Linked DNA regions of Lacibacter sp. H407. The protein of the gene in region 1 interacts with the protein of each later gene in a pairwise test. Links are inferred from orthologs where the notes say so. Each region holds a gene or a part of one and is shown on either strand. Other genes may lie near its edges.

Region 1 (10,387 bases):
GTTGGGAGACAGGGCCCACCTAATATGCATTCATTTACCTTAGGAAACATATCAATTATTAAGTTTAGCAACGATAAAAGTTATATGTGGAAATCTCGTTTTGGTATGCTATGGGGGGATAGAGATTCTTACAATGCAGATGTTGCAGAAGTAATGCCAACAAATGATGGAGGGATTATAGGATTAACTGTAAATCCTACAATGGAGTTCGGGATTGATCTGCCTGATGGAAGGCACGATGGTTCTGAATATGCTGATATTTATTTATGTAAATTTTCCAGTAGCGGGACTCTGGAATGGGAGAAATACATTGGTGGCACACGGTGGGATTATGCATTTAATTTAAGTCTTGATCGGTTTGGTAATATTTTAATTGCAGGACAAACCTGGTCGGCAACAAATTACTTTGCCAGTAAGCGCCGTTCCGTTGATACAGCTTCCATGGCATATAAAACCAACGGAGGCGTTTCCGATTCAATATACAGAGATACCGCAATTTCTAATGAATGGTACAGACAGTATATGAGAATGAACGATGCTTTTGTTGCCAAATTCTCCCCAGCCGGACAATTAATGAACATAAAGTGTTTTGGAGGATCTTCAACCGACAAGTTTATACATATAAAAGATCATCCCGTTTACGGTTATGTAGCAGTTGGGTATTCAGATTCAAAAGACCTAGACTTGCCAGCAGCGGGAACAAAAGGCGTACCGTGGATTCTACATCTGGATACAGCATTGAATATTGTGCAAAACATAATTGTTGATTCCGCTTTAATTGGAACGAGTTCTTTCTTTATAAAAGATGACAAAATGTACTTATCTGATTCTTTACGATTTCGACAAATTGGTTATAATGGTTCCATCGAAAGGGAACACAATGCAAATGGGGCAAAGTTTAATGCGTCTAGTTACTTTGATTCCAGCGGATATATCTATAAGCCTATTGATAATCAAAAATTAATGATTTATGATAGTACGCTTCAATTTGTAGATTCACTTAAATTCCCCGGTTGGGAGCACGGATATTACTCTATGGTTGGAATGAACAGAAATAATCTTTATTTAATAGGGAACAATACAAATTTTGAATTTCGGAGCTGGCCACTCGGTTCACCTGATCCTGATTGGGATGTATATAGTAACGCCGTCATCAACTTCGCTGATCAGTTCAATTTTTTTAAAGGGAAAACATATGTTGACAACAACAAAAACAATCTGTTTGATGCGGGGGAATCTTTTCTAAATGGCGTAAAAGTTGAAGCACAAAAACAAAATAACGTTTTTACAGTTACAACTGACACAGAAGGCAGATTTAGTTTGCCATTAGATACAGGCAGCTATAGAATTAAAGTGTCATCGCCGTTGCCATATTATAGTATTTTTCCTTCAACAGCCAATGTTCAATTCACAAGTTTTGGTGTGAACGATTCTATTGACTTCGCCTTACAACCCATCCCCAACAAAAAAGACCTTTCAATCAATCTTCTTCCTCTAAACATAGCCCGTCCCGGTTTTCCTGTTCAATACCAATTGATCTGTACTAATCAGGGAACAGAAACCATTTCAAATGTGCAGGTGAAATTTTTGCGTAATCCGAGAGTTAGTTTTGTTTCGGCATCGCCTGTAGTAAATGCAACTATTGGCGATACCTTGATCTGGAACATTGCATCCCTAAAACCATTTGATACATCGTACATCAATCTTGATTTACGAATTGCAGCACCACCAACAGTGAACAATACTGATACGCTGTTATTCAAATCGTTTGTCTTTCCGTTAATTGCTGATGAAACACCCGAAGACAATCAGTTCAACTTAGTGCAGCAAGTACAAGGTTCGTACGATCCCAACGACAAAACAGAAACACACGGCGGCATTATTACACCTGAGCAATTGGCAGGTGATGAATTTCTAACCTATCTCATCCGTTTTCAAAACACCGGAACCGACACCGCTTTTACTGTAATGATCAGAGATACGTTGACAAACAAACTTGACTGGAACAGTTTTGAAATGCTCTCATCAAGTCATCCCTATCAATTGTACATGATCAAGCCGCATATCCTTGAATTTAGCTTTCCGAATATTCTGTTAGTCGATAGTAGTAAGAACGAACCGGCCAGTCATGGTTTTGTTGCCTACCGGATCAAACCAAAATCGAATCTTGCAGTTGGGGATACTGTGCTGAACAGGGCACATATTTATTTTGATTACAATCTGCCGGTAATTACAAACGATGAGTTAACGGTTCTGCGCAACACAGTCATTACTTCCGTGATCGATATTGATCGACCGCATAATCAATTGTTGCTTTACCCCAATCCATCAAATGGTTTGGTAACAATTTTCAGAAAAGGACAAATAAACGGCAATGCAAATCTGCAGATCATTGATATGAATGGGAAGGTTGTTCATCAATCCAATTTAGGACGGATTTCCACTGAGCAGTTTAATCAATCAGTTGACGTGAGTGGATTAGTGAAAGGTATGTATGTCGTTCGATTGCTGGCAGGACGGGATATTTATCAATGTAAATTTATCATACAATAGAAACTGAAATCTTACAACCAGGTAGTTGATATAAAAATTATCTTATGGGTCGGCAATACTCAAATAGTATTCTTCTTACAATGCTCTTGCTTATAAGCAGTTCGTTGGTGAATGCCCAGTTTTCGGGGGTGAGGTGGGAAAGAGAAATTTTAGATTCTCAGTTTTACCGAGGTGATTGGCCCCCCCTTGAAAGATTAAGGAAAGTAATACAAAATAGTAATAGTGAAGTTTTTGTTCTTGGCAGAAAAGGAGACCAAAATACGTATAACTTTTCTTTAGGGCGGATATCCGTTTCTAAATTTGGAAATGGCGGAAACTTCTTATGGCAAGTTTATTTTGGCAGAGACTGGATTTACGGGCACTCGGCTGATGTTTCAGAAATCATACCTACAAATGATGGTGGATTTTTAGGGCTTACAGTTAATCAGACAAAAGAATTTGGTTATGAACATCCGTATGTTGGTGATCCATTTTTGTTTGCTGATATTTATTTGTGCAAAATATCAGCAAATGGAGTGCTTGAATGGCAACAATATGTTGGGGGTACAAGATGGGATTTCGCATATAGTTTAGATATTGATCGAAATAATAATATTTTAATTGCAGGACAAACATGGTCTGCTACAAATTATTTTGCAGGTAAACGGCGTTCAGTTGATACAACCTCGCCGGCCTACAAATCAGTAGGCGGGGTTTTTGATACAGTCTATAGAAATTATGATACAATAGTTGAATATGATACTAGTTTTTATAAACGACTAGCCAGTCAGTATTCACAAATGAATGATGCTTTTGTTGCAAAATTTTCTTCCTCGGGTCAATTATTGAACATTAAATGTTTTGGCGGCAGTGTATCTGATAAATTCATACACATACATGATCATCCTGTAAATGGTTATGTGGCAGTTGGCTATTCCGACTCAAAGGATATGGATTTACCAGTTGAAGGAACAAAAGGCGGACTCTGGATGCTGCATTTGGATACAGCCCTGAATATAATTCAAAATAAAATAATTGATTCATCATTAATTGGAAAGAGTTTCTTTTTTACAAAAGATAAAAAAATGTATTTGTCAGATTCAGTAAGGTTTCGTGAGCTTGGTTATGATGGATTAGTGGTTACCGATCGTAATACCAATGGTGTAAAATTTGATGCATCCAGTTATTTTGATCTAACTGGTTATGTTTTTAAGCCCAGTGAAAACAGAAATGTGGCTGTTTATGACAGCATCCTTCAATTTGTTGATTCCATCAAACTTCCAGGAATTAGGAATGGTTACCATCTTATAGATGGCACTAACAGGAATAATTTATATGTAATCAATAATAGCCTGAATGAAGAACGTTATCATGATATAGATTTCGAATGGGATATTTATAGTAATACAGTACTCAATTTTTCTGAACAATACAATCTTGTTACCGGCAATATTTTCATTGACAATAACAGTAACGGCATTAAAGACATAGGAGAATATTTTATCAATAATTTAAAAATAGAAGCTAAAAAGGGCAACAGATTAATAGCGGCTGCTTCGTCTATGGACAACGGTTATAATATTCCGTTGGATTCTGGTCAGTACACAATCAAGGTTTCTTCTTCTCTTCCGTATTATACTATTGCACCCGCCTCAGTTAATCTGCAGTTTCCTGCTTTTGATAAAACGGACACCATCAACTTTGCCCTTCAACCAATAGGTTCTAAAAAAGATCTCTCAATTAATCTTCTTCCTCTAAATATTGCCCGTCCCGGTTTCCCCGTTCAATATCAATTGATCTGCACTAACCAGGGAACTGAAACCATTTCAAATGTGCAGGTGAAATTTGTACAAAACCCGAGAGTTAGTTTTGTCTCTGCATCTCCTGTTGTTAATACAACAGTTGGCGATACATTGATCTGGAATATCGCTTCCATGAAACCGTTTGATACATCGTACATCAATCTGGATTTGCGCATTGCAGCACCACCCGCAGTGAACAATACCGATACGCTTTTATTCAAATCATTTGTCTTTCCTTTAATTGCTGATGAAACACCGGAAGACAATCAATTCAACTTGGTCCAGCAAGTACAAGGTTCGTATGATCCTAACGACAAAACAGAAACACACGGTGGCATTATTACACCTGAGCAATTGGCCGGTGATGAATTTCTAACCTATCTCATCCGTTTTCAAAATACCGGAACCGATACTGCTTTTACTGTAATGATCAGAGATACGTTGACAAACAAACTTGACTGGAGCAGTTTTGAAATGCTTTCATCAAGCCATCCCTATCAGCTGTACATGATCAAGCCGCATATCCTTGAATTTAGTTTTCCGAATATTCTGTTAGTCGATAGTAGTAAGAACGAACCGGCCAGTCATGGTTTTGTTGCATACCGTATTAAGCCAAAATCGAATCTTGCAGTCGGTGATACTGTGCTGAACCGTGCACATATTTATTTTGATTACAACTTGCCGGTCATTACAAATGATGAGTTGACGGTCCTACGCAACACAGTCATTACTTCCGTGATTGACATTGATCGCCCGGATAATCAGTTGTTGCTTTACCCGAATCCCTCAAACGGATTGGTGACTATTTTCAGAAAAGGACGATTGAGCGGCAATGCGAATCTGCAGATCATAGATATGAATGGCAAGGTTGTGCATCGATCCAATTTAGGACAAATTGCAACGGAGCAGTTTAACCAAACAATTGACATCAGTAACTTGCCCAAAGGATTTTATCTGATCAGTCTTCGTGTAGGAAAGGATCAGTACACGTGCAGGTTCATTATTCAGTAATACTCTTGAATCAACTTGGCATTTTTTGAGCCATCGGATTTGCCTGTTTTTTGTCGTTTTTCTTATGATTTTGGGCATTTTTGGCCCATTTTTGCCCGAAATTGTAAAAAATTGCTCATTTCTGGAACTGATTCCCTTATCTTAGCCGCCCGTTATTATTCACTAAATTAAACCTCACGATCATGGATTTCAAGCAAATTCAGGAGTTGATAAAATTGGTCAACAAATCGAATCTCAGTGAACTTACAATTGAAGAAAAAGACTTTAAAGTAACCATACGACAAAAAGACGAGATCATACAGCAAACAGTGATCTCTGGTCAGTTTCAATCGGCTCCTGCATTAGCTCCGGCTCCTGCTCCGGCACCTGCTATTGCTGCTGCACCAGCTGCCCCAACAACTACTGCTGCACCTGCTGATGACAACAGCAAATACATCACGATCAAGAGTCCGATGATCGGAACATTTTATCGCAAGCCATCTCCTGATAAACCACTGTTTGTTGAAGTGGGTTCAGAAGTTACACCTGGTAAAGTGGTGTGCATTATTGAAGCGATGAAGCTGTTCAATGAAATTGAAAGCGAAGTAAAAGGTAAGATCGTAAAGATATTGGTGGAAGATCAATCGCCTGTTGAATATGATCAGCCATTATTCCTCGTAGACCCAAGTTAATTTGAGAATGTGTTAATTTGAAAATTTGAAAATGCAAAACCATTTTCAAATTTCAGATTGCCGTTCATTTTCAAATTATCTAATTCTCAAATTTTCAAATTGTCTCCATGTTTAAAAAGATATTGATTGCCAACCGTGGTGAAATTGCATTACGCATTATCCGCACTTGTCGTGAAATGGGTATTAAAACGGTGGCTGTTTATTCTACTGCCGACAGAGAGAGTCTGCATGTGAAGTTTGCGGATGAAGCGGTTTGTATTGGAAAACCTGCCGGTGCAGAATCGTACCTCAATGTTCCCAATATTATTGCAGCTGCTGAGATTACCAATGCAGATGCCATTCATCCGGGTTATGGTTTTTTAGCAGAGAATGCAAAGTTTGCCGAGATCTGCGGACAAAACGGAATTAAATTTATTGGACCTACGCCCGATCAGATTCGTTCAATGGGTGATAAGATCACTGCCAAAGAAACGATGATCAAAGCCGGGGTTCCTGTAGTGCCGGGCGGTGGTGGATTATTAGAAAGTGTGGACCATGCCAAACAAATTGCAAGTGAAGTTGGCTATCCTGTTATTTTAAAAGCAACAGCAGGTGGCGGTGGTAAAGGAATGCGTGTGGTGTGGAGTGAAGATGAATTGGAACGTAATTTTGATATGGCGAAGAATGAAGCAGGAGCTTCATTTAAAAATGATGGCATCTATCTGGAAAAGTTTGTAGAAGAGCCACGTCATATTGAAATACAAGTTGCTGGTGATCGCTACGGAACAGTATGTCATTTAAGTGAGCGTGATTGTTCAATTCAACGTCGCCATCAGAAACTGGTAGAAGAATCGCCATCACCTTTCATGACGCCCGAGCTGCGAAAAGCAATGGGTGATGCAGCCTGCAAAGCGGCAAGTGCAATTGGGTATGAAAGTGTAGGTACCATCGAATTTCTGGTGGATAAGCATCGCAATTTCTATTTCATGGAAATGAATACACGTATCCAGGTAGAACATTGCGTAACGGAAGAGGTAACCAACTTTGATTTGATCAAAGAACAGATATTGATCGCCCAAGGCGAAAAGATCAGCGGTGAAAATTATGAGCCCCAGATGCATGCCATTGAGTGCCGTATCAATGCGGAAGATCCATACAACGATTTTCGTCCATCTCCCGGAAAGATCACCACGTTGCATCAGCCGGGTGGACATGGTATCCGTATCGACTCGCATGTGTATGCGGGTTATGTAATTCCTCCTTATTACGATTCAATGATCGCAAAAATTATTGCGGTTGCCCGTACACGTGAGGAAGCCATCAACACCATGAGCCGTGCATTGAGTGAGTATGTGATCGAAGGTGTAAAAACAACCATTCCATTCCATCAGCAATTGATGTTGGATGAAAATTTCCGGAAAGGAAATTTCACAACGAAGTTCTTGGAAGGATTTACAATGAAATAAGTTGATCTTGTTTTAATACCCGAAAGCCACTTATTTAAGTGGCTTTTTTATTTGGATAAAATGAAAAGAAAAAAGACCTGCAATTTCTGCAGGTCTTTTACTATAACCAAATTAGTAAGTAGCTTCTTAGCGTAAGAATAACAACTCTCTGTATTTCGGCAGATACCAGCTTGCATCATCAACAAGCAACTCAAGCTTGTCAACATGGTAGCGGATCTCATCAAAGAACACACCCTTAACATCATCGCAATAAGCAATTGCTTTTGCTCTTGTGTCAGTAAGGTTGTTTGCTTTTTTGCGTGCTTCGATCATCTGCTCAACCAAGTCGCTCACTTTATTGATGTGAACCGATATCTTTTCAAGGATCTGCAATTGATTTGCATACGAATCAGCTTTTACGCCGATATCTTTCAATCCTTTGATGTTGTTGATCAGAATGTTCTGGTAACGGATCGCAGCAGGTAAGATGTGGCTTGTGCAAAGCTCACCCATGATACGTCCTTCGATCTGTACTTTCTTAATGTAGTTCTCGAGTTCAATTTCATGACGTGCTTCCAGTTCAGCGTGTGTAAATACACCTGTGCTTTCAAACAGCTCTTTTGATTTTTTAGTAACCATTGCATCCAATGCAAGCGGTGTTGTTTTCACATTTGGCAATCCACGCTTTTCAGCTTCTTTTGCCCAAGCTTCACTGTAACCATCACCCTCAAACAATACCTTTTTGCTTTCTGCAACATAACGCTGCAACACATGCATGATCGCAATTTCTTTCTTATCACCTTTCTCGATCAACGCATCAACTTCTGCTTTAAAGGTGATAAGTGTTTGCGCCATAATAGCGTTCAACACCGTCATTGCGTTTGAACAGTTTGCACTTGAACCTACAGCACGGAATTCAAATTTGTTTCCGGTAAATGCAAAAGGTGAAGTACGGTTACGATCAGTATTATCCAAAAGCAATTCAGGAATGCTCTTGTGCAGATCTAATTTCAAGATCGCTTCATCCTGTTCGTCGAACTTATCGGTTACTCTTTTTTCAACTGCTTCTAATACTTCAAACAGATATTTACCAACGAATACAGAAATGATAGCAGGAGGAGCTTCGTTTGCACCGAGACGATGATCGTTACCGGCGCTGGCGATAGATGCTCTTAAAATATCAGCATATTGATCAACTGCACGTACCACATTCGTGAAGAATGTAAGGAACATGAGGTTTGTTTTTGGCGTTTTACCAGGTGCTAACAAGTTAACTCCTGTATCAGTTGCCAAGCTCCAGTTGTTATGCTTACCACTACCGTTGATGCCGGCAAATGGTTTTTCATGCAACAACACTCTTAATTTATGACGGCGTGCAACACGATCCATCACATCCATCAACAAAGAGTTATGATCGATCGCAACTGCAACTTCTTCAAAAATAGGTGCACACTCAAATTGTGCCGGTGCCACTTCGTTATGACGTGTACGTAATGGAATTCCAAGTTTGTATGATTCATTTTCGAAATCACGCATGAAAGCATATACTCTTTCAGGAATCGAACCGAAGTAATGATCTTCCAATTGCTGACCTTTTGCAGGTGAATGACCAAATACTGTACGTCCACTCAACACCAGATCAGGGCGGGCATTGAACAATGCTTCATCAACCACAAAATACTCCTGTTCCCAACCGAGTGTTGGAGTAACTTTTGTAATGTTCTTATCGAAGTAATGACAAACATCCAGAGCTGCTTTGTTTACAGATTCTAATGCTTTCAAAACGGGTCCTTTATAATCGAGAAGTTCGCCCGTATAAGAAACGAATACAGTAGGTATACAAAGTGTTTTACCATTGCCGATCTCCATAATAAATGCCGGAGAAGATGGATCCCATGCTGTGTAACCACGTGCTTCAAACGTTGCACGCAAGCCACCACTCGGGAACGAAGACGCATCAGGCTCTTGTTGGATCAATGCAGCGCCATCAAATTCTTCGATGGCAGTACCATCACCTTTCAACGTAAAGAATGAATCATGTTTTTCAGCTGTTGTACCTGTTAATGGCTGAAACCAGTGTGTGTAATGGGTAACACCTTTTGTTTCGGCCCACTGACGTATACCGCTTGCGATCTGGCTGGCCATGCTGCGATCAATACGTTTACCACCCTTTACTGAAACAACTAAACTTTTATAAGCTTCGTCGCTCAGAAATGCACGGGCAACTTTTAATGTAAAAACATTTTCACCAAAAATGGCAGTGATCTTCGTTGAACCTACTATGTTAGGCTCGGAATGGTTGTTTAAATTGTCAATTGCTTTAAATCGTAATGATTGCATGTGGCGTAAGTTTTTTTCAAACGCAAAACAACGTAAAAAACACCATATTACTTGTTAGTTTTCGAAAAAATGCTGCGAAATCGATTGCGGATTGAAAAATTGTGGAAAATTTTTGACTAAATCGTTTAAATCAAACAAGTGTTAGCGAAAAAATATAAACATGTAATTTATTCTAATTTGTTTTTCTTCCAGTCAATGGTTGCAATAATTGGTACAAGAATAAAGGGAAAGAAAATAGCACGGTAACGCACAATAGCTCCCAGCTGTGGCACAATGTAACCGGTCAGTAACAGCAATACCATCGACACCAGAAACAGAAATTGCACAACAGAATGCTTGTATGGGTTATCTGTAAATCGGAAGAACCAAATGGATACCAGCAACCAGATGCATAAAATTTCCAATGCACTCACAAGATATAATGGTGAAAGAAATTCGGTAACGTATGGCCGCACTAATGCATGATTCAATGCTTGAGGTGCATTTTGCAGAAAGCCAATAAAAGTGGGTTCCAGTTTCCGTTGTGGTAAAAAAGAGTTGCCGCCTAATTTGCTGAAATCTTTGTTCCGTAATACAATTGAAATAGGTAAGTCTAGCTTGGGATGTA
Region 2 (10,436 bases), on another replicon or contig:
TACCAGCTACCGATGTTGCACCATATTTATCAACAACAATTCTTCCTTTTTCAGTTTTAATACCGTTTTCTTCCAATCCAATATTTTCAATGTTGGCAACAACACCTGCAGCGCTTAACAAAATATCAGCTTCAAGAACCTGTTCACCAGCAGCAGTTTTCACGGTTGCTTTTACACCTGCACCTGACGTATCAACTTTCGTTACTTCAGCACTGGTCATAATAGCAATGCCTTTTTTCTTGAACTGCTTTTCCAGTTCTTTCGAAATGTCTTCATCTTCAACAGGTACAACACGTGGCATAAATTCAACAATGGTAATTTTTGTACCCATGCTGTTATAGAAATCAGCAAACTCAACACCAATTGCACCACTACCCACCACGATCATTGATTTAGGTTGAGTTGGCAACACCATTGCTTCACGATAGCCAATGATCTTTTTACCATCCTGCGGCATTGAAGGCAACACACGGCTACGGCCACCTGTTGCAATAATGATATATTTTGCTTCAACTGTTTGTTTGCTTCCGTCGGCAGCAGTTACTTCCATTTTGCCTTTGCCGGCAACTTTTCCGTAACCCATGATCACATCGATCTTGTTCTTCTTCATTAAAAAGGTAACACCCTTGCTCATTTTGTCGGCCACACCACGGCTACGTTTTACGACACCGCCAAAATCGTGTTGCACATTGCTGGCAGAAATACCATAATCGGCACTATGTTTCATGTATTCATACACCTGGGCACTTTTCAACAAGGCTTTGGTTGGAATACAACCCCAGTTCAAACAAACACCACCAAGGCTTTCTTTTTCAACAATTGCAACTTTAAAACCAAGCTGTGAAGCACGGATAGCAGCCGGATAGCCACCGGGACCACTACCAAGAACAATTACATCGTATGCCATATTTCTTAATTAATAATGAGTAAATGGATAATTGGAAATTATCGGCTGCGAAGGTAGTTGAAGTGAGGGAAATAGCAAAAGGGAAGAAGCTACCAGCCGATAGCAGATAGTAAAGTCTGAGACTAGCTTTGCCACTTGCTACTATCCACTAACCACTATCGGCTGTCTTTTAGCTTTCCTCTAACACAAATCGTTAAAACATGGACGCATATTTGACTGTGGAAAATAAACAGTGAAAGGTCACGTTTAGATGCTTTGCAAGATTTACATTTGTTTGCATTCGGTAAAAGCTGAATGTGATTACTAAAACCATTGAACAGTATGAATTTCTTTCTTCTTCAGGTGCAGAATGCCATTGACACACTAACAAATGCAGCTGCAACACAGGCCGTTCCTAAAAAAGAGATACACTTGATCGATCTGCTGATGCAGGCAGGCTGGATCATGATCCCCTTACTTTTATTAAGTATTGCAACAGTGTATGTGTTTGTTGAACGCTGGATGGCGATCAAAAAAGCTACGGAAGTGGATACAAATTTCATGAATATTATACGTGATAATATTTTAAGTGGAAACGTTACGGCGGCCCGCAATTTTGCACGCAACACTGCTAATCCGGTTGGACGTATCATTGATAAAGGGTTACAGCGTATCGGCAAACCGATTGATTCCATTGAAAACAGTATGGAGAACGTGGCACAACTCGAAATGTATAAGCTGGAACGAAATGTAAATATTCTTTCAGTGATCTCGAAGATCGCTCCCATTTTTGGTTTTATCGGAACATTGGTGGGATTGATGCAACTGTTTTTTAATATCAACGCAACCGGTGAGTACGAATTGAGCACCATTGCCGGGGGTATCTATACAAAATTGATCACATCAATTACAGGATTGGTGATTGGTTTGGTGGCGTATATGCTCCACAATATTTTGCACACACAGGTGGAAAAAGCATTGAATAAAATGGAAGCATCTGCTGCCGATTTTCTTGATGTATTGCAGGAACCAACACGTTAAACCAACTCACGCATGAATCTAAGAAAGAAAAGAGCAGAATCATCGGAGGTGTTTACAGATGCGTTGAACGATATCCTGTTCATCCTGTTGATGTTTTTCTTAATTGTATCTACACTGGCCAATCCCAATGTGCGTAAAGCATCATTGCCAAAAGCCAAAAGCAATACCCGCAGTAAGCAAACGGTGGTGGTAACCATTGATGCTACCAATCATTTTTATGTAGGCTCCAAACCTGTCGATCCGTTGCTGATGGACACAACACTTTCGCAAATGATCAGTGCTAAACGTAACAGTGGCGAAGAGGTGAGTATTGTCATCAATGCAGATCGTAACGCCACCATTGAAAGTTTTGCTGCGGTGCTTCGTGCTGCTGATCGTTTGGGTGTAAAGGCGGTGATGAGTGTTGATAAAAAAGGTGTCGAGTAAAGTACAAAATGGGAAGTTGGAAGTAGAAGGCAAGCCACGGCTGAGATGTAAATAATTTTGAAACGGGCTTTTCAACATTGAGCAACTGCATTGGCGTCGCACTCTTGTACAACAGATCATTATTCAACTGAAGCCGGCAAAATACAAATCATCAACTACAAACTTGCCTTCAACATCCTGTCATTTCCACTCATATCTTTCCGTAATTCAACAGTAAATCCTTTTTGCTGAAATAATTCAACGGTTTCATTTCCTAATTGTTGGTTTATCTCAACATAAACAGCACCGTTCGGTTGGAGATGCTGTAATGCAAAATCAGCGATCTTTCGATAGAACAGCAATGCATCTTCATCAGGAACAAACAATGCTTTGTGCGGTTCAAATTCCAGCACATGTTTACTCATAGTGTTTGCTTCTGTTGTTTTGATGTAAGGCGGATTACTGACGATGATATCATACTTGCTTAATTCATTCCATTTGCTTTCATCTAAAAAATCAAGCAATTGAAAGTTGACTTCAGTTTCATTGTTTAAAGCATTTGTTGTAGCCGTATGCAAGGCTTCACTGCAAACATCAATGGCTGATACTTCGGTTTCCGGAAGATTTTTTTTGAGAGCGATGGGGATGCAGCCGCTGCCGGTGCCGATGTCGAGGATGGTTAGTGGTGAGTTGTGAGTGGTGAGTAGTGAAGCCGTACTTCCAACTTCGTACTTCGTACTTTTCTTCCCACTTTCCACTTCCTTCACGATCCAATCGACTAGCTCTTCCGTTTCCGGTCTTGGAATTAACACACTTTCATTTACTTCAAATTTCAATCCGTAGAACCATGCTTCATTCAGCACATACTGTAACGGACGATGGGTGAGGAGTTGCTGCAGAATACGATCGATCTGTTGGGTTTCTTCAACTGAGATGTTCTCTTGTTTGATGTGATGCAACTTCTTTTTAGCTACATGTTCAACAACCAATGCAGCCATAGCTTCTGCTTCAGATGGTTCATGTGCAGCAGTTAATGCTTGCCGTAAGTGTTGATATTGTTCCTGCCAGATCATACGCAAATCTACCTGCTTCTTCCGAAACCGCTATTTTTGCAGCCTTACAATGACCACCGACGAACAATATATGCAGCGCTGCATCGAACTTGCCCGTAAAGGCGCAGGTTCGGTTGCACCCAATCCCATGGTGGGGGCGGTATTGGTATGCAACGATGAGATCATCGGAGAAGGATGGCATCAACAGTACGGCCAGGCACATGCTGAGGTGAATTGCGTTGCTGCTGTCATCCCGACGAAGGAGGGATCTGCTGATCAAAGAATTCAACACTCCACTTTATATGTTTCCCTTGAACCCTGTGCCCATTTTGGCAAAACACCGCCTTGCAGCGATCTCATCATCAAACACAAGATCCCGAAAGTGGTGATCGGTTGTCGTGATCCTTTTAAAGAAGTAGATGGCAAGGGTATTGAAAAACTGAAAGCAGCAGGAGTGGAAGTGATCGTTGACGTTTTGAAAGATGAATGTATTGATCTCAACAAACGTTTCTTTACGTTTCACCAGCAGCAACGTCCTTATATCATTCTCAAGTGGGCGCAAACAAAGAATGGAATCATGGCTTCCAAATCATCAGAACGGTTATTGATCAGTAATGAAATGACCAACCGTTTAGTACATCAATGGCGCAGTGAAGAAGCTTCTATTCTGGTTGGAACGAATACCGCCTTGCTTGATGATCCGCAACTCACAAGCCGTTACTGGCCCGGTAAACAACCTGTTCGCTTGGTTTTGGATAAACATTTGCGTTTGCCCAACACGTTAAAGCTTTTTAATGATGAGGCAAGAACTATCATTTTTAATTCGATAAAAGATGGTGAAGAAGGCAATGTTCGGTACTATCAATTGCCGACGGATGCTGAAACTGTTCCTGCCTTATTAAATGCATTGTATCAACTCAACATTAATAGTGTACTTGTGGAAGGTGGTGCACAACTGCTAAAAAGTTTTATTGCAGCCGGTTTGTGGGATGAAGCAAGAATCATTACCAACGAACAACTAACTGTTGTTGATGGATTAGCTGCACCACAATTGACCAACGCTGTACAAACCGGTGAACAACTCATCGGAATAGATCGAATTGTGTACTCCAGAAACTCATCATTCATTACTCATCACTCATTGTAATATGCTTTTATTGTTGCTTGGAAGTATTGTATTCAGCTCATGGTTAACGTTATCGTTTAAACTACTTGAAAAGCTTGGCATTAATACCTTCCAGGCAATAGTTTTCAATTATATCACTTGTGTTATTACAGGCTCATTTGTAAACGGCGCATTCCCCATCAACAAAGAAGTAATTGGGGAAGAGTGGTTTCCATGGGCAATGGTCATGGGAACCATCTTTATTTCGTTGTTCAACGTCATTGCAAAAACAGCACAAACAATGGGTGTGGCTGTTGCATCAGTCGGGAATAAATTATCGTTGGTAATACCTTTTCTCTTTTCCATTTACCTGTATAACGAAGATGCCACAATTTTTAAAATAGTTGGGGTAATTGCAGCACTGATTGCAGTTGTGCTTACCTGCTGGCCCGGACCCGGACATGTTGAACCTTCGGGTAAAGTAGTAAAGACAGCTTATTTTCTGTTACCTGTTGTTTTGTTTGTCGCCAGTGGTTTGCTTGATACCATGATCAAGTATGTTGAAACAACTTATATCAACGACACAAATCAAAATGCTTATCTCATCAGTGCATTTGCCGCTGCTGCATCTATTGGTATCATCAGTTTGGTATTCCTGTTTGCAACCGGACGATTAAAGTTTGAACCAAAAGCTGTTGTTGCAGGTATCGTAATTGGTGTGCCGAATTACTTTTCCATCTGGTGTCTTATGGGTGTGCTGAAAGCCTATGCGGGCAATAGCTCAGCCATCATCCCGATCAATAATATGGGAATCGTTTTATTCAGCACAGTGGCAGCATTCCTGATGTTCAGAGAAAAATTGACAAAGCTTAACTGGATCGGAATAATCATATCAATCGCTGCCATTGCACTGATCGCTTACGGTTAGTTTTTTACTCACTATTCACCATTGACCATTCACAACATTAAATGAACGAAGAATTTTATTATACCATTGCCCAACCTGTTGTAGCTGAGTTTAAAGACCGGGGTAGTCGTTTTCTGGCCTATGCTTACCCGTTAATTTCTGTTGATGATTTTAAAACAAAGATGAAATTATTGAAAGAAGAACATCCAAAAGCAGTGCATCATTGTTTTGCTTATCGTTTGGGTGTTGACGGAAATACATTTCGTGTGAGTGATGATGGTGAACCATCGGGAAGTGCAGGTAGACCTATTCTTGGACAGATCGATAGCAAGCAACTTTGCAATGTACTGGTAGTAGTGGTGCGATACTTTGGTGGCACATTATTAGGCGTGCCAGGTTTGATCAATGCGTACAAAACTGTTACATCACTCGCTCTGCAAACAACGCCCATCATTCAAAAACAAATCGAAGTGAATTATCAATTACATTTTGATTATACACGTATGAATGATGTGATGATGATCGTAAAACAATACAACTGTACTGTGGTAAAACAAGAAACGAATTTGTTTTGTGATGTTGAGATCAGTATTCCCAAGAACAGGTTAGAAGAAGTGTTGTTTAAGTTAGGGGAGATGCATACGGTTGAAGTAAGAAAGTTGTAAGTGTTAAGTCCTAGGTTCTAAGTTAATGAAGCTAGTGCCTTTTAACTCCGTACTTCGTACATCAAATCTCGTACATGCTTCAAGCTTTCCCCGTCATCTTATACACCAGCAACCCCACCACTTCTTTCAAATAATTATCCCATCCCTGGAATGCATGATGCGATGGTGTAACAGATTCCCAGAATAACTGTGGATTATTGATCGATGTAAAGTTGCATGGATAAGCAACCGTATTCAACCCGACTTTAGTAAACACCTGTTGTGAACGTTTCATATGCATGGCTGATGTAATAAGCAGGTAAGGTCCTTTCAGTTGTAATGAATCAAGCAGTTTTTTTGAATACAATGCATTCTCATAAGTATTACGGCTTTGGTTCTCACTAAGGATATCATCTTTGGCAACACCCATTTTCAGTAATTCATCTTTTACAAAGTCGGCCTCTTTGTATTGCTGGCGTAATACACTACCACTGCCGCCGCTGATAAGTATTTTTTTGATGTGGCCTAGTTTGTATAAACGAATGGCCTGTATATACCTGTCGCTTGCACTGCCATAAAAACCCTGCTTGCTTTTAAATTCAAACGAAACAAAACCTGCCAGCAAAATTCCTGCCTGGTATTGTTCTCCGCTGGTCATTACTTTTTGTTTTGCCTGCCAGTTCAACGAAAGCTTGTGAATAATGTATGGATTTGAAAATAACAGAAACCAACTGATACAAAAAATGACCCGGCGGCGTTTCCGCTGCTGATCTTTCGTAAAAAAACTGATCAGTGCAAAAATAAGCAGCCAGTTAAAGGGCGACAGTAAAAAAGAGAGGAGCTTCGATAACAGAAAAAACATGGCGTGAAGATAAAAATTTCTGCTTCCCGTAAAACTTCTTTCCGCAAAAAATGCCTTTAGCAGGGATTTTGCAGCAGATCGTTAAAATGATCTTCTATGAAACAATTACTCGTCTCAATGCTGCTGCTCGTAACCTCTGTTGCTGTTTCGGCTCAATTAAAAGTGAAGCCCGATTGTGGCGTGTTAACCGTTGATGTATTCAAAGGCTGGATCAATGAAGCCAAACCAAATATCGATCCGGAACAAATAAAAGTGAAGCTGCCCTGTTTTACTTCGTTCGAAAAAGAAGGGCCTTCTTCTACCTGCGGCGGTGGTGTATATTATGATAATAAAGGGATCCGCTTTTATACGCAGCGTGATTATATTGTGATCAGCAGTACATTCAAAGGCAAATTCACAGCCCCGGTATTAGGTGCAAAAAAATCCAGCATGTTCAGCCGTTTCGGTAACCCTAAACTGAAAGATGCTAATTGGGAAGCCTATCAAATGGCCTATGGGATTATGATCGTGTACTACAATACGGCCGGCGTTGCAAACAAAGTGATCATCAGCACAAAAACGACGGATGATATTGATCTTTGCAGTACGAATTAACCCTTATACAACCAAGCTTCATTTGTTCAATTAAAACATATACTGGAGATTTGCAGTATTCCCTAAATTAGTGTCTATGAAATATGCTTTTCTCCTGTGTGCAATGTTAGGTTTTACAATGATCGCTAACGCTCAATTGAAAACAAAACCCGATTGTGGCGTTATTACCGTGGATGTGTACAAAGGCTGGATCAATGAAGCCAAGCCAAATGCTGATCCCGAACAGATCAAAGCCAAACTTCCCTGTTTTACATCGGCTGATAAAGAAGGCAACGAATCGGGCTGTGGCGGCGGCGTGTATTACGATGACAAAGGCATTTGTTTTTATGTGCAGCGTGATTATGTAGTGATCACCGATGCGTTCAAAGGAAAATTTACCGTGCCGGTGCTGGGTGTAAAAAGCGACGATCTGTTTGTAAGGTTTGGCAATCCAAAAGCAAAAGATGCAAATTGGGAAGCGTACCAAATGGCCTTTGGGATCATGATCGTGTATTACAACATGAAAGGCGTTATCAACAAAGTAATTCTCAGCACCAAATCAACGGATGATATTGATCTGTGTAACATCAATTAATTCGTTTTTATTTCTGTATCATCACCGGCGTTCCCGCTTTTGCATACCGTGCCAGATCATCAATATGTGTATTCTTCAATGAAATACAACCGTTGGTCCAGTTGTAAAAACGATCAATAAAATAATCGTTCCCCGGCTCCACGCCATGTATGCCGATGCCATTGCCAATACTTGCAGAGGCGGGAACCAACCCATTACTTTTTCTTGCTTTGAATTTCATTGCACTTTCATTGGTAGGATAATCGAGCATCAGCATCTTGCGCCATAACCTATGTTGATTGTTGTAAACAATTTTAAATGTGCCTTCCGGCGTACGCCGGTCGCCCTGCATAAATTTATCTTCCAACGGTTTTAATCCAAATACAACCGGATAAGTTGCAAGCAATCCTTTACTGTCGTAAACCCGTAACTGGAAATCAGATTTGTCGATCACGATTCGTACAGTACCCGACACAGCGCCTGCGGGCCTGAAATATTTCTGCATGGTACGGATGCCTGTTGTACGAACTGTTGTTGAATTGGTACTTGTTTTTTTTGTCACGGTTTTATTGGCCGCAGTATTGTCTGCAGAGCCGGGCGTAACATTGGTTGAACAGGATACAACAAATAAGCACAATACGATCTGTGCTGTTGAAACATACTTCATAGCATAATGGGTTTTAACCGGTGGTACAGTTGAAACAATGATTTACAGCAGCAGAATTTTGGGGATTATCTATCAGCAAAAACGATGCAACAAAATAAGTTATTGCATCTTTTTTCTGAATGTGGAAAGCTTAACAATTTCTGTGAAAAACAACGCAGCAAATCTACTTACATCAAAATGTTATTTACCGGTGTAACAGGAGCGGGGAGTTCTGTCTCATCCAGCATTTCCCGCAGATCAATTTCAATGGTGCGGCTCAGCGCTGTAATGGGTACATCGTTGGCACTTCCTTCAAACGGATTTTCGGTGGCTTCGCCCACACGCTCCAGGCTCATGAATACCCAGGTAACAATGAGACTGAAGGGAATATTCAACCAAACATATACATCGCCCAGCTTCTGAAATTCATTCAATAAACCAAACGGCACAACAAATGTGAACAGACGGATAAAAAATAAATTGATGGAAGAGAACTGCCGTGGATAAGGAAAGTTTTTGATACGCTCACACTTTCCCTGTTGCTCATACAAATTCACCAGCATGTTTTCCATTTCAATATGGTAGAGTGTATCAAGCTGTCCGTTTGCGTGTAATGTTTTTAAATGAGTTGATTGTAATTTGATGAGATGTGTTGCACGGTTTTTTTTCTGCAGAATGTAATCGGCTTCCTTTTCCGTTACATAAGGTTTCAATTCATCTTCCAGTTTGCTTTGCCATTCGGGTACCACATAAAAACGTTTGTATTCAATGTTGTATCGTTTTTGTGTGTTTTCCCAAATTCTTGTTTCACGCAATTGAAAACGCAAGGCAGTAAGCCATGCAATGTGGCGATAAATAAGTGATCGATGTGCCGTTTCATCGGTTACAAGATCTTTCACCATCATACCCCATGCACGGCTTTGGTTTACAATGGAACCGTAGATCTGTCGTGCTTCCCACACACGGCTGTAGGTTTGTGTATTGCGGAAACCGGCAATAAAAGCAGCCGCTGTACCGATCATGGCAATAGGCACCCATGGTATGGCAAGCCAATGCCAATCGAGAAATTGATAGAGAGCAGTAGGTATAGCGGCAATCAAAAAGAGTTTGTAAATTTCGCTGCGTGTCCAATTCAAAAATTCTCTCAGCGAATACTGACGTCCTGCATGCATAAATAGCGGTGATTTGAAAACTGAAAATAGGAAGAAATCAATTTCAATTACCTGAAACTAATTCACAGCGGCAGTATCATGTCTTCGTTCAACCCATTGTATTGAAAATGCCCGAGTGAGCGAAAGCCGTTCTTATGGTAAAAGCGAACAGCTTTGGTGTTGTCGGTTTGCACACCGCCCCAAAGAATGAGTTGTTTTACTTGCCTGTTTTTCATTTCATCCACTACATAATTGAACAAGAGTTGACCAACACCTGCACTCTGCCATTCGTCGGTAACAGAAGGTGCGATGGTATAACAATCATCATACAAAATGTCTACTCCGTATTGTTGCAAACGTGGATAATCATGATGGAGGTAACCTTTTTTCAACACCGTATAAGCAACAATTGTTTCAGAGGAAGGGTCAACGGCAACCCATGCTTCATGTTCGTGATGATGGTGAAAGCTCGTTACTTCTTCTGTATTATAAGGATGTGGCTGAAAGCGCCTGACTGTTGCCGGGCTTAATTGTTGAAGATACAGCAGCAACTGTTCAAGATCATTGCTGTTGAGTTGCCGTAGTGTAAC

Evidence for each region.
Region 2: the proteins of accC (region 1) and ribD interact in binary tests that used the Escherichia coli proteins (3 or more experiments, as listed by UniProt). The link is inferred for Lacibacter sp. H407 from one-to-one orthologs.

The regions. Positions count from the first base shown.
Region 1 is NZ_JBBKTU010000003.1:37,530-47,916, reverse strand. Bases 5,465-8,292 are described here. They hold accC (acetyl-CoA carboxylase biotin carboxylase subunit), read left to right. Parts: upstream 5,465-6,123; coding sequence 6,124-7,461; downstream 7,462-8,292. Other genes in these bases: WG989_RS20550 (glutamine synthetase III family protein), read right to left, coding at 7,588-8,292; accB (acetyl-CoA carboxylase biotin carboxyl carrier protein), read left to right, coding at 5,528-6,016. Outside these bases: WG989_RS20570 (DUF7619 domain-containing protein), read left to right, coding at 85-2,553; WG989_RS20565 (T9SS type A sorting domain-containing protein), read left to right, coding at 3,069-5,345; more of WG989_RS20550, read right to left, coding at 8,293-9,780; WG989_RS20545 (hypothetical protein), read right to left, coding at 9,948-10,387. UniProt on the Escherichia coli protein: This protein is a component of the acetyl coenzyme A carboxylase complex; first, biotin carboxylase catalyzes the carboxylation of the carrier protein and then the transcarboxylase transfers the carboxyl group to form malonyl-CoA.
Region 2 is NZ_JBBKTU010000001.1:3,296,137-3,306,572, forward strand. Bases 2,616-5,492 are described here. They hold ribD (bifunctional diaminohydroxyphosphoribosylaminopyrimidine deaminase/5-amino-6-(5-phosphoribosylamino)uracil reductase RibD), read left to right. Parts: upstream 2,616-3,454; coding sequence 3,455-4,531; downstream 4,532-5,492. Other genes in these bases: prmC (peptide chain release factor N(5)-glutamine methyltransferase), read right to left, coding at 2,616-3,405; WG989_RS14415 (hypothetical protein), read left to right, coding at 4,533-5,417; WG989_RS14420 (IMPACT family protein), read left to right, coding at 5,459-5,492. In the rest of the region: lpdA (dihydrolipoyl dehydrogenase), read right to left, coding at 1-907; WG989_RS14395 (MotA/TolQ/ExbB proton channel family protein), read left to right, coding at 1,229-1,927; WG989_RS14400 (ExbD/TolR family protein), read left to right, coding at 1,940-2,353; more of prmC, read right to left, coding at 2,509-2,615; more of WG989_RS14420, read left to right, coding at 5,493-6,061; WG989_RS14425 (YdcF family protein), read right to left, coding at 6,141-6,902; WG989_RS14430 (hypothetical protein), read left to right, coding at 6,999-7,496; WG989_RS14435 (hypothetical protein), read left to right, coding at 7,573-8,070; WG989_RS14440 (L,D-transpeptidase family protein), read right to left, coding at 8,078-8,716; WG989_RS14445 (bestrophin family protein), read right to left, coding at 8,884-9,867; WG989_RS14450 (GNAT family N-acetyltransferase), read right to left, coding at 9,930-10,436. UniProt on the Escherichia coli protein: Converts 2,5-diamino-6-(ribosylamino)-4(3h)-pyrimidinone 5'-phosphate into 5-amino-6-(ribosylamino)-2,4(1h,3h)-pyrimidinedione 5'-phosphate.